3 regions of the Streptomyces sp. Je 1-369 genome follow, and region 2 is predicted to be linked to each of the others. Evidence: riboswitches for the same ligand, from Rfam matches in the RefSeq annotation. Region 2 holds a riboswitch; each other region holds the start of a gene.
What was found. A riboswitch is a leader RNA that binds a small molecule or an ion and turns the genes downstream of it on or off. The one in region 2 is predicted to bind cobalamin.

Region 1: another riboswitch for cobalamin. It lies ahead of NOO62_RS12520 (prenyltransferase/squalene oxidase repeat-containing protein); the one in region 2 lies ahead of NOO62_RS15350 (ABC transporter substrate-binding protein).
Region 3: another riboswitch for cobalamin. It lies ahead of cobN (cobaltochelatase subunit CobN); the one in region 2 lies ahead of NOO62_RS15350 (ABC transporter substrate-binding protein).

What each region holds. Positions count from the first base shown of each region.
Region 1 covers NZ_CP101750.1:2,738,032-2,741,300, reverse strand. The annotation lists gene NOO62_RS12525 (SCO2322 family protein) at 1-429, opposite strand, end outside; gene NOO62_RS12520 (prenyltransferase/squalene oxidase repeat-containing protein) at 426-1,661, opposite strand; cobalamin riboswitch at 1,782-1,907, opposite strand; gene NOO62_RS12515 (MBL fold metallo-hydrolase) at 1,932-3,026, opposite strand; gene NOO62_RS12510 (aldehyde dehydrogenase) at 3,241-3,269, shown strand, end outside.
Region 2 covers NZ_CP101750.1:3,368,903-3,372,171, forward strand. The annotation lists gene NOO62_RS15345 (FecCD family ABC transporter permease) at 1-444, opposite strand, end outside; gene NOO62_RS15350 (ABC transporter substrate-binding protein) at 450-1,421, opposite strand; cobalamin riboswitch at 1,465-1,627, opposite strand; gene NOO62_RS15355 (M67 family metallopeptidase) at 1,591-2,013, opposite strand; gene NOO62_RS15360 (amino acid permease) at 2,099-3,269, opposite strand, start outside.
Region 3 covers NZ_CP101750.1:6,714,012-6,717,280, reverse strand. The annotation lists gene NOO62_RS30295 (cobalamin biosynthesis protein CobG) at 1-933, opposite strand, end outside; cobalamin riboswitch at 1,039-1,175, shown strand; gene cobN (cobaltochelatase subunit CobN) at 1,209-3,269, shown strand, end outside.

The DNA of each region.
Region 1 (3,269 bases), 630 kb from region 2:
GGAGGCGAGCGCCTCCGCGCTGGTGGCGTCCTCGCCGACCTGCGCGCAGGCGGTCCGCCGCTTCGGCGGCGTCCCGCCGCCGGGGGCGTCGCCCGCCGTACCGAAGTCGACGACGAGGCCCACGCGCTTGCGGCCGTCCTTCGCCGGGGTGTCCTCGCAGATGGCGTCGAAGTCGACGGGGCCGCGCGGCTTCGCGGAGTCCTTCGAGTCGTCGGAGACCGAGAACCGGAAGCCCTGCACGTCCCCGTCCTCGGGGCGCGCGGTGCCAGGACCCTGGCTGGCGTACGTCCACTGCGCGCCGTCCCGCTCCCAGAACGACCAGTAGCGGTAGCCGGCGGCCTGGGCGGGCGCGGCGGCGAGGACGCCGAGGAGCGCGGCGAGGAGGACCCCGACGGCCAGGCGCCCGCGCCGCGCACGGCCCCGCGTCACGGCTGCTTCTTCTTGCGGTTGCCGCTGTACAGGAAGCCGATGCCGATGCCCGCGACCATGCCGACGCCGATGATCCACCAGACGCTGACGCCGCCGTCGTCGTCCTTCTTCTCGTCCGCGTCGGACGCGGACGACGACTTCGCGGAGTTCTCGGGGGCGGGGCCCGTGGCGTTCAGCTGCTTGACGAGGTCGGTGCCGCCGAAGTCGCGGGCGTCCAGGCCTGCCGCGTGCGCGGCGAAGATCAGCTGGGAGTACGCGGCCGGACCCGACTGCTTCGCCCAGTCCGCGGAGTTCTCCGCCAGCCAGTCGGCGGACTTCTTCGCCCGCTCGCTCTGTCCGGCGGCGGCGAGGGCGAGCACGGAGTCGGCGGTGTTGCCGAAGTCCGGCTGGTCCGTGGAGCCCGGCATCGACGACATCAGGTGGTCGTCGGTCTTGCCGAGGGTGTCGAGCAGATAGCCGACGCCGTTGCTCGCGGCCCGCGTGGCGGTGTCCGGCTTCGCGCACTTGGGTGCGGCGTCCTCGGACTTCTTGGGGGCGGAGACCACGAGGCCCTTGCCGAGGCTGCCGAGGACACCGGCGGCGGTGGCGTCGGCGTTCGGCGCGAGCTTGCCGGACTTCATGTCGGCGAGACCGAAGGCGCCGCCGTCCTTGCCGCAGTCCATGGCGAGCTTCGGCAGCGCGTCGTAGGCGGACTTGCCGTCCTGGGACTTCACGTCGGCGGGGTTGCGGCCCGCGGCGACGAGCGCGCCGACCACGATGCCGGTGGAGTTCGCGTCGGAGGGCAGCCCCGGGTTGTAGCCCCAGCCGCCGTCCTTGTTCTGCACGGACTTCAGCCAGTCGACGCTCTTCTTGACCGTCTTGTCCTGGCCGCCGAGCGCGGCGAGCGCCTGCACGGCGGCGGCCGTGGAGTTGCTGTCGACCGCCGTCTTGGAGTCGCACGGCTCGGTGGAGTCCGCGCGGTACGCCGCGAAGCCGCCGCTCGCGCACTGCTGGCCGGTCAGCCAGTCCACGGCCTTGGCGGCGGGCTCGACGCCCTCGGTGTGCTGGGCGAGCAGGGCGTACGACTGGCGGAACACGCCGTCGAACTTCGGGTCGGTCTTGCCGTAGAGGCCCGAGGGGAGGGCGGCCGACGGCGACGGCTTCGCGTCGTCCGCGATGGCGGCCGGTGCCGCGGCCGAGCCGAACACGGCGACGGCGGCGGCCAGGACCGCTGCGCTGCGACGAACGTTCATGATGGGGCGGGTTGCCTCTCCCTGCGGGGAGCGGGGCGGCACGGACCGTGCGAGCACGGCTACCGGGCGGCTCCGGCTCCGTATACCTCGACGGTGCCGCTCATCGGGGGCCGATGAAGCGAGCCGGTCACGTTCCGCGCCGGGCATTCCGGCTTGCCACGCTCAGTGGCATATACGGCTGCGGGTCAGCGCCGGAATCGCACCGGCTTCCCCCTGGCGGACGTGAGGACGACGCCCTCACTCTACCGGCCGGTCCGCGCACCTCTCGGGTCACACCGCCACGAACGCGACCGGATCGCTCCCCGGCACGGCCTCCGCGCGCCCCAGTTTCACCAGGCGCCGCACATGGGCCTCCGCCTCGGAGACGGCGATGGTCCTCGACCCGTAGGGGATTTCGTCCCAGGGGCGGTTCCACTCCATGCGCTCGGCGATCCGCCAGGGAGTGAGGGGCTCGGCGAGCAGGGTGAGGAGTCCGGTCAGGCGCTCCTCGTGGTGGGTCAGGAGCTCGTGGACGCGGGCGGGCGCGTCGGTGAACGTGCGCTGGTGGGCGGGGAGGATCTCGGCCGGGTCGAGACGGGCGACGCGCTCCAGGGAGTCCAGGTAGTCGCCGAGGGGGTCTCCCCCGCTCGAGCGAAGCCGAGAGCTTGGGGAAGGATCGGTGACGGTCTCCGATTCGGGGTCCTCGTACAGGCCGATGTGCGGGGTGATGCCGGGCAGCAGGTGGTCGCCGGAGAAGAGGCGGCCGTTGCCGCGCAGGCCCGCCGGGTGGTCCTCCTCCAGGTGGAGGCAGACGTGGCCGGGCGTGTGGCCGGGGGTCCAGATGGCGCGCAGGCGGCGGCCGGGCAGGGCGAGGAGTTCGCCGGGGGTGATGGAGCGGTCGGGCAGGGCGGGGGCGAGGCCGGGGAGTTTGTGGGGGCGGCCCTCGTCGCGGGCCCGGATCAGCGGGGCGACGTGGTCGGCGGGCGCGCCGGCGGCCGTGAGCTTGTCCACCAGGTACGCGTACCAGCGGTCCGGCGGGTTCGAGCGGGTGCGGCGGACCACGGACGCGTCGGCGTCGTGCATGGCGAGCCACGCCCCGGACGCGTCGCGGACCTGGCCGGAGAGGCCGTGGTGGTCGGGGTGGTGGTGGGTGATGACGACGCCGTGCACGTCGGCGACGGCGACGCCGCACGCGGCGAGCCCGGCGACGAGGGTGTCCCAGGACGCCGGGTCGTCCCAGCCGGTGTCGACGAGGACCGGTCCCGCGTCGGTGTCCAGGAGGTGGACGAGGGTGAAGCCGAGGGGGTTGTCGGGGATGGGGACCTTGATGCTCCAGACGCCGCCGCCGTGCTCGGTCACCGGCGGGTCCGTCAGCTGCGGGGTCATGGGGGCCTCGTCTCTCGTCGCCGGTCCCCTCGCCGGGGGTCATCACTATAACTAGAACTAGTTCCAATAGTCGCCCAAGTCGACTGCTTGGAAGCTGTGTTGCCCCTTCCGTCCGTGGACTCCACGAACTAGAACTGGTATCAGTTCTGAAACCGTGTCAGGAAACAGTGTCGGGAAACAGTGCCGGGAAACGCTCCGCAGGAGGCAGTCAGCCATGACCGAGCTCGTGGAACACGGACAGCT
Region 2 (3,269 bases):
GAAGCTGCCGCTGCCGCCGCGTGCGAGGGCGTAGACGAGGATCAGGGAGATCAGGGCGCCCGCGAAGGAGGCGGCCGGGATGGTGACGGTGGTCGACAGGGCGGCGCCGAGGCCGAAGACGGAGCCGAGGACGATCGCGCAGACCGCGCCGACGGAGGCGCCGGAGGAGACGCCGAGCAGGAACGGGTCGGCGAGGGGGTTGCGGACGAGGGCCTGGAGGACGGTGCCGATGACGGCGAGGCCGGCTCCGACGGTGGCTCCGAGGATGACCCGCGGGAGCCGGACGTCCAGGACGATGGTGCGGAACGGGGAGGGGCCCGCGCGTCCCGTGAGGATCTCCAGGACGTCGGCGGTCGGGATGCGGACGGAGCCGAGGGCCACCCCTGCCATGACGGCCACCGCGAGGGCCGCGCAGAGCGTGGTGATGACGGTGGCGTAGCGCATGCGCTTCACAGCTGCGCCGCCAGCTTCCTCACCGCCTCGGGTGCTCGTACTCCTGTGACCATGTCCGACAGGGGCAGCACGGCGAAGCTCTTGTTCTTGATGGCGGGGACGTCCTGGAGGGCGGGGTCGTCGAGGAGGCGCTTCTTCTTCTGGGCGACGGTCGTGGCGCCGTAGTCGAGGATGAGGATGGTCTCGGGCTTGTTCTTCACGACGGACTCCCAGGACGCGTCGCTGAAGGACTTGTCCACGTGGGCGAAGACGTTGCGGCCGCCCGCCCGCTTGATGATGTCGTTGCCGATGCCGCGGCCGCCCGCCGTGAACGCGGTCTTGTCGCCGCTGTCGTAGACGAAGACGGAGAGGGGTTTCCTGCCCTTGGTCTTCTCGGCGGTGGCGGCGAGTGCGCGCTGTGCGCCGCTGACCCACCGGTCCGCGCGGGCCCGCACCCCGAAGGTGGAGCCGACCTCGCGGACCTCGCGGTAGACGTCGTCCATGGAGACGGGCTTCTTGGCGCAGCCCTCCACGTTGAGGCGGCTCTTGATGCCGGACTTGGCGAGCGCGGAGCGGCTGCGGCCGTCGCCCGCGAGGAAGGCGCTCGCGTAGCCGCCGTAGACGAAGTCGGGGTTGGCGGCGAGCAGCTTCTCGTAGGAGGGGTACTCCTTGGCGACGACGGGCACGGAGTCGTACGCCTTCTCATACTTGGGCAGGACCTTGTCGTCGAGGTAGGCCGTGCCGGTGAGGTGGTCCTTGAGGCCGAGTTCCAGCATCACTTCGGTGGTGTGCTGGTTCATGGTGACGGCGCGCTTCGGGGGTGCGTCGTACGTCGTTCGCACACCGCAGTTGGTGACGGTGTACGGGAATCCGGCGGCCTTGGCGGCGGGCTCGGTGTCACCGCCTGCGTCCGACGAGGAGCACGCGGCGAGCGGGACGAGCAGGGCCGCGGCGGCGAGGGCGCGTATGCCGGTGTGACGGCGGGACATGGCTGAACTTCCTCCTTCAGGGGATTTCCGCGTCCCCTGCGTTGCGTGGAGAAGGGCGGCAGGTCAGTTCCTGACTCCCCCGGCCCCGGTGTCGGGGTGGGGTCACAGTGGCGGGACCGTGCCGGGTTCGCACCGGCTTCCTGGGTCCTGCCGCCCTCATGAGTAAAGCTCAGTATGCCTCGACGACCTTTACCTCTTCTTCGGTGACCTCGCCGTTCACGATCCGGTACGAGCGGAACTGGAAGGGGCCCGCGTCGTCGGTGTCCGCGGTGGAGACCAGGACGTAGTGCGCGCCGGGCTCGTTGGCGTAGGTGATGTCGGTGCGCGAGGGGTACGCCTCGGTCGCGGTGTGCGAGTGGTAGACGATCACCGGCTCCTCGTCGCGGTCGTCCATCTCGCGGTAGAGCTTGAGCAGGTCACCCGAGTCGAACTCGTAGAACGTGGGCGACCGTGCGGCGTTCAGCATCGGGATGAACCGCTCGGGGCGCCCGGTGCCCTCCGGGCCCGCGACCACGCCGCACGCCTCGTCGGGGTGGTCCTGGCGCGCGTGCGCGACGATCTGGTCGTGGAGGGCCTGGGTGATGGTCAGCATGGCAGCCAGGATAAGCAGAGGGGCCCGCGCGTACCGAAGTGTGGTACGGGCGGGCCCGAATGCTGGACGGGGGCCTTGGGGAGCCTCAGTCCTTGGAGAGGGAGTCGTCCGAGGAGGACTCGCCGGAGACGCCGACCTTCCGCTTGTTGAAGGCCGCGGCCTGCGGGTTGCGGCTCTTGAGCACCAGGTACGACACGGTCAGGATCGCGGCCCAGACCGGAGCGGCGTACAGGGAGATACGCGCGTCCTTGTCGATGCCCATCATCACGATGACCATGCCGATGAAGAGCAGGGCGAACCAGCTGGTGTACGGGGCTCCCGGGGCGCGGAAGGTGGACTGCGGCAGCTCGCCGCGGTCGGCCTTGCGACGGTAGCGGATCTGGCAGGCCAGGATCATGATCCAGGCCCACATGCCGGAGATGGTGGCGAAGGAGACGACGTAGTTGAACGCCTCGCCCGGCCACTGGTAGTTGATCCAGACGCCGACCAGCATGAACGCGGCGGAGGCCGTGGTGCCGATCAGCGGCAGGCCGTTCTTCGTGAGCTTGGTGAAGAACTTGGGGCCCTGGCCGTTCATCGCCAGGTCGCGCAGCATGCGGCCGGTGGAGTACATGCCGGAGTTGCAGGAGGAGAGCGCGGCGGTGAGGACCACGAAGTTCACGATGGCGGCGCCGACGCCGAGGCCCATCTCCTCGAAGGCGGCGACGAACGGTGAGACGCCGGGCTTGAAGGAGGTCCACGGGACGACCGACAGGATCATGATGAGGGCGCCGACGTAGAAGACGGCGATGCGCCACGGCACGGTGTTGATGGCCTTGGGCAGGACGGTCTTCGGGTCCTTGGACTCGCCCGCGGTGACGCCGACGAGCTCGACGGCGAGGAAGGCGAACATCACGATCTGCAGGGTCATCAGCGTGGAGCCGATGCCGTTGGGGAAGAAACCGCCCTGGTTCCACAGGTGGGCCACGGTGGCGGTGTCACCGGCGTCGGAGAAGCCGATGGTGAGGATGCCGACGCAGATCAGGATCATGCCGATGATGGCGGTGACCTTGACCATCGAGAACCAGAACTCGAGCTCGCCGAAGAGCTTCACGGAGATGAGGTTCGCGCCGTACAGGATGACGGTGAAGACCAGCGCGTAGGCCCATTGCGGGAATGAGTCGTGGGTCCAGTACTGCATGTACTGGGCGGCCGCGGTGACTTCGGTGATGCCGGTGACGACCCAGAAGAGCCAGTACGTCCAGCCGGTCACGAAT
Region 3 (3,269 bases), 3.3 Mb from region 2:
GACGCGGAGCTCGTCCGCGGGCAGCGGCAGCAGGGCCCGCCACTGCCCGACGCTGACGCGCCCGAGCGGGGCGTGCACGGAGACGGCACGCCCGATGACACCGGGCGGCGGCGGACCACCCGGGCCCGCCGAACCACCCGAGCCCACAGCCCCCGGCCCCGCCGAACCACCCGAGCCCACAGCCCCCGGCCCGACCCGCACCGCCCCGATCCCCGCCCCCTCCAGTGCCCCAGCCAGGTCGATGGCCCGGCCGACGGGCAGCTCCCCCACCCGCCAAGCCCCGTTCCCCGCATCGGCCGCCGCGGCGAGAAACGCTCCCGCCCCGGCGAGCGCCGCACGCGGGGCGTCGGCTCCGGCGACCCGGAAGGCGAGGTCCCCCACTCCGACCACCACCGTCCCGCCCGATTCTGCGATCAAGGTCACATCGCCGCCGAGTCCGGCCACGTCCCCCCGACCGTCGTCGAGGACGAAGAGGAAACGGCCGGAGAGGGCCGTCGTCCACTGCTCCGCGCAGAGGAGTCCGTCCAGCTCGCGGGCCCACAACTGGACGTCGGCGCGGCCGAATCCGTCGGTTCCCGCGAGGGGGGACGCCAGCACGTTCCGGACGCGTTCGTGCCGTTCGGAGGGGAGCAGGCCCGCGTCCGCGAGCAGCGCGGAGAGTTCGCCGCCGCACGCGTCGCCGAGGCCGCGCAGCTCGACGTTGCCGCGTGAGGTGATGCTGAGATTCCCGTCGGCCAAACGCTCCGCGGCGGCCCCCAGAACCGCCACCTGACGCCCCGTCAGAAGCCCGCCGGGCAGCCGGAGTCGAGCCAGGAGGCCGTCGTCGGCGCGGTGCAGGCGCAGAGCTCCGGGGCAGGCGTCGCCCCGGTCACGTATGGGGGATTCGCCCTGGTCTGAGGAGGGTGCTGGGGTGGGCGGCATGGCGGCGAGCATACCCACGCGGATCCGGCCGGTCGCCTCCCGAGCCGGACCGTCCTGGCAGGTGGCCGCACCGCGGAGCGCGGGCAGGACTTACTATGCAGGCGGCGGGCTACGAAGTCCGTCGACGCCAGCGACGGCGTGGGTCCACCAGGACCCGAGGGAGGAAGCCCGGTGTGAATCCGGCGCGGTCCCGCCACTGTGAGCCCCACCCGTGGGGCGAGCCAGGAACTCCTGCCGTCCATACGACCACCCGGGGCGCGGACACCCCGAGGAAGGCCTGCGCCCGCATGCTTCTGCTGTTGTCGACCTCCGACACCGACCTGCTCAGCGCCCGCGCGGCGGGAGGCCCGGTCGACTACCGGTTCGCCAACCCGTCCCGCCTCGACCTCGGGGAGCTCCCCGCGCTGCTCGACGGCATCGACCTCGTCGTCGTACGCCTCCTCGGCGGCGTCCGCGCCTGGCAGGACGGCCTTGACCAGCTCATCGCCACCGGCCTCCCCGTGGTCGTGCTCACCGGCGAACAGGCACCCGACGCCCAGCTCATGGCCTCCTCGACCGTGCCCGTCGGCATCGCCGCGGAGTCGCACGCCTACCTGGCGCACGGCGGTCCCGCGAACCTGGAGCAGCTGGCCCGCTTCCTCTCCGACACCGTGCTGCTCACCGGCCACGGCTTCGAGCCGCCGGCCCCCGCCCCGTCGTGGGGCCCGCTGGAGCGCACCGCCCGCGTCGGCGTCGAGGGTCCGACCGTCGCGGTGCTCTACTACCGCGCCCACCACATGAGCGGCAACACCGCGTTCGTGGACGCGCTGTGCGGCGCGATCGAGGACGCGGGCGCCCGGGCGCTGCCGCTGTACGTGGCGTCGCTGCGCGCCCCCGAGCCCGAGCTCATCGAGGAGCTGCGCGCCGCCGACGCCATCGTGACCACCGTCCTCGCGGCCGGCGGCACCAAGCCCGCCGAGGCCTCCGCGGGCGGTGACGACGAGTCGTGGGACGCGGGCGCGCTGACCGGCCTCGACGTGCCGATCCTCCAGGCGCTCTGCCTGACCGGGTCGCGCTCGGCCTGGGAGGAGAACGACGAGGGCGTCTCGCCGCTCGACGCCGCGAGCCAGATCGCGGTGCCGGAGTTCGACGGCCGCCTCATCACCGTCCCCTTCTCCTTCAAGGAGATCGACGAGGACGGCCTTCCCGCGTACGTCGCCGACGCCGAGCGCGCGGCCCGCGTCGCCGGTATCGCCGTACGCCACGCACGCCTCAAGCACATCCCGGCCGCCGACAAGCGCCTCGCCCTGGTGCTTTCCGCGTACCCGACGAAGCACTCCCGCATCGGCAACGCGGTCGGCCTTGACACCCCGGCGTCCGCCGTCGAGCTGCTGCGCCGACTCCGCGCCGAGGGGTACGACTTCGGCCCCGAGGCCGACATCCCCGGTCTGGTCTCCGGCGACGGCGACGAGCTGATCCGCGCGCTCATCGACGCGGGCGGCCACGACCAGGACTGGCTCACCGAGGAGCAGCTCGCCGCCAACCCGGTGCGCATCCCCGCCGCCGACTACAAACGGTGGTACGCGACGCTGCCGCAGGAGCTGCGCGACTCCGTCGAGCAGCACTGGGGCCCGCCGCCCGGCGAGATGTTCCTCGACCGGTCCCGCGTGGGCCAGGGCGGCGACCCGGAGGGCGACATCGTCCTCGCGGCGCTGCGCCGCGAGAACCTGCTCATCCTCATCCAGCCGCCGCGCGGCTTCGGCGAGAACCCCATCGCGATCTACCACGACCCCGATCTGCCGCCGTCGCACCACTACTTGGCGGCGTACCGGTGGATCGCGGCGCCCGCCGCCGACAACGGCTTCGGCGCGGACGCGATGATCCACCTCGGCAAGCACGGCAACCTGGAGTGGCTGCCCGGCAAGAACGCGGGCCTCTCGGCGGCCTGCGGTCCCGACGCCGCGCTCGGGGACCTGCCGCTGGTCTACCCCTTCCTGGTCAACGACCCGGGCGAGGGCACGCAGGCCAAGCGCCGCGTCCACGCCACGCTCATCGACCACCTGGTGCCGCCGATGGCGCGCGCCGACTCCTACGGCGACATCGCGCGCCTGGAGCAGCTCCTCGACGAGTACGCGCAGATCAGCTCCATGGACCCGGCGAAGCTCCCGGCGATCCGCGCGCAGATCTGGACGCTCATCCAGGCTGCGAAGCTCGACCACGACCTGGGCCTCGAACAGCGCCCGGACGACGACGGCTTCGACGACTTCCTGCTCCACGTCGACGGCTGGCTCTGCGAGATCAAGGACATGCAGATCCGCGACGGTCTGCACGTCCTCGGCAACCCGCCGGCCGGCGCCGACCGCGTCAAC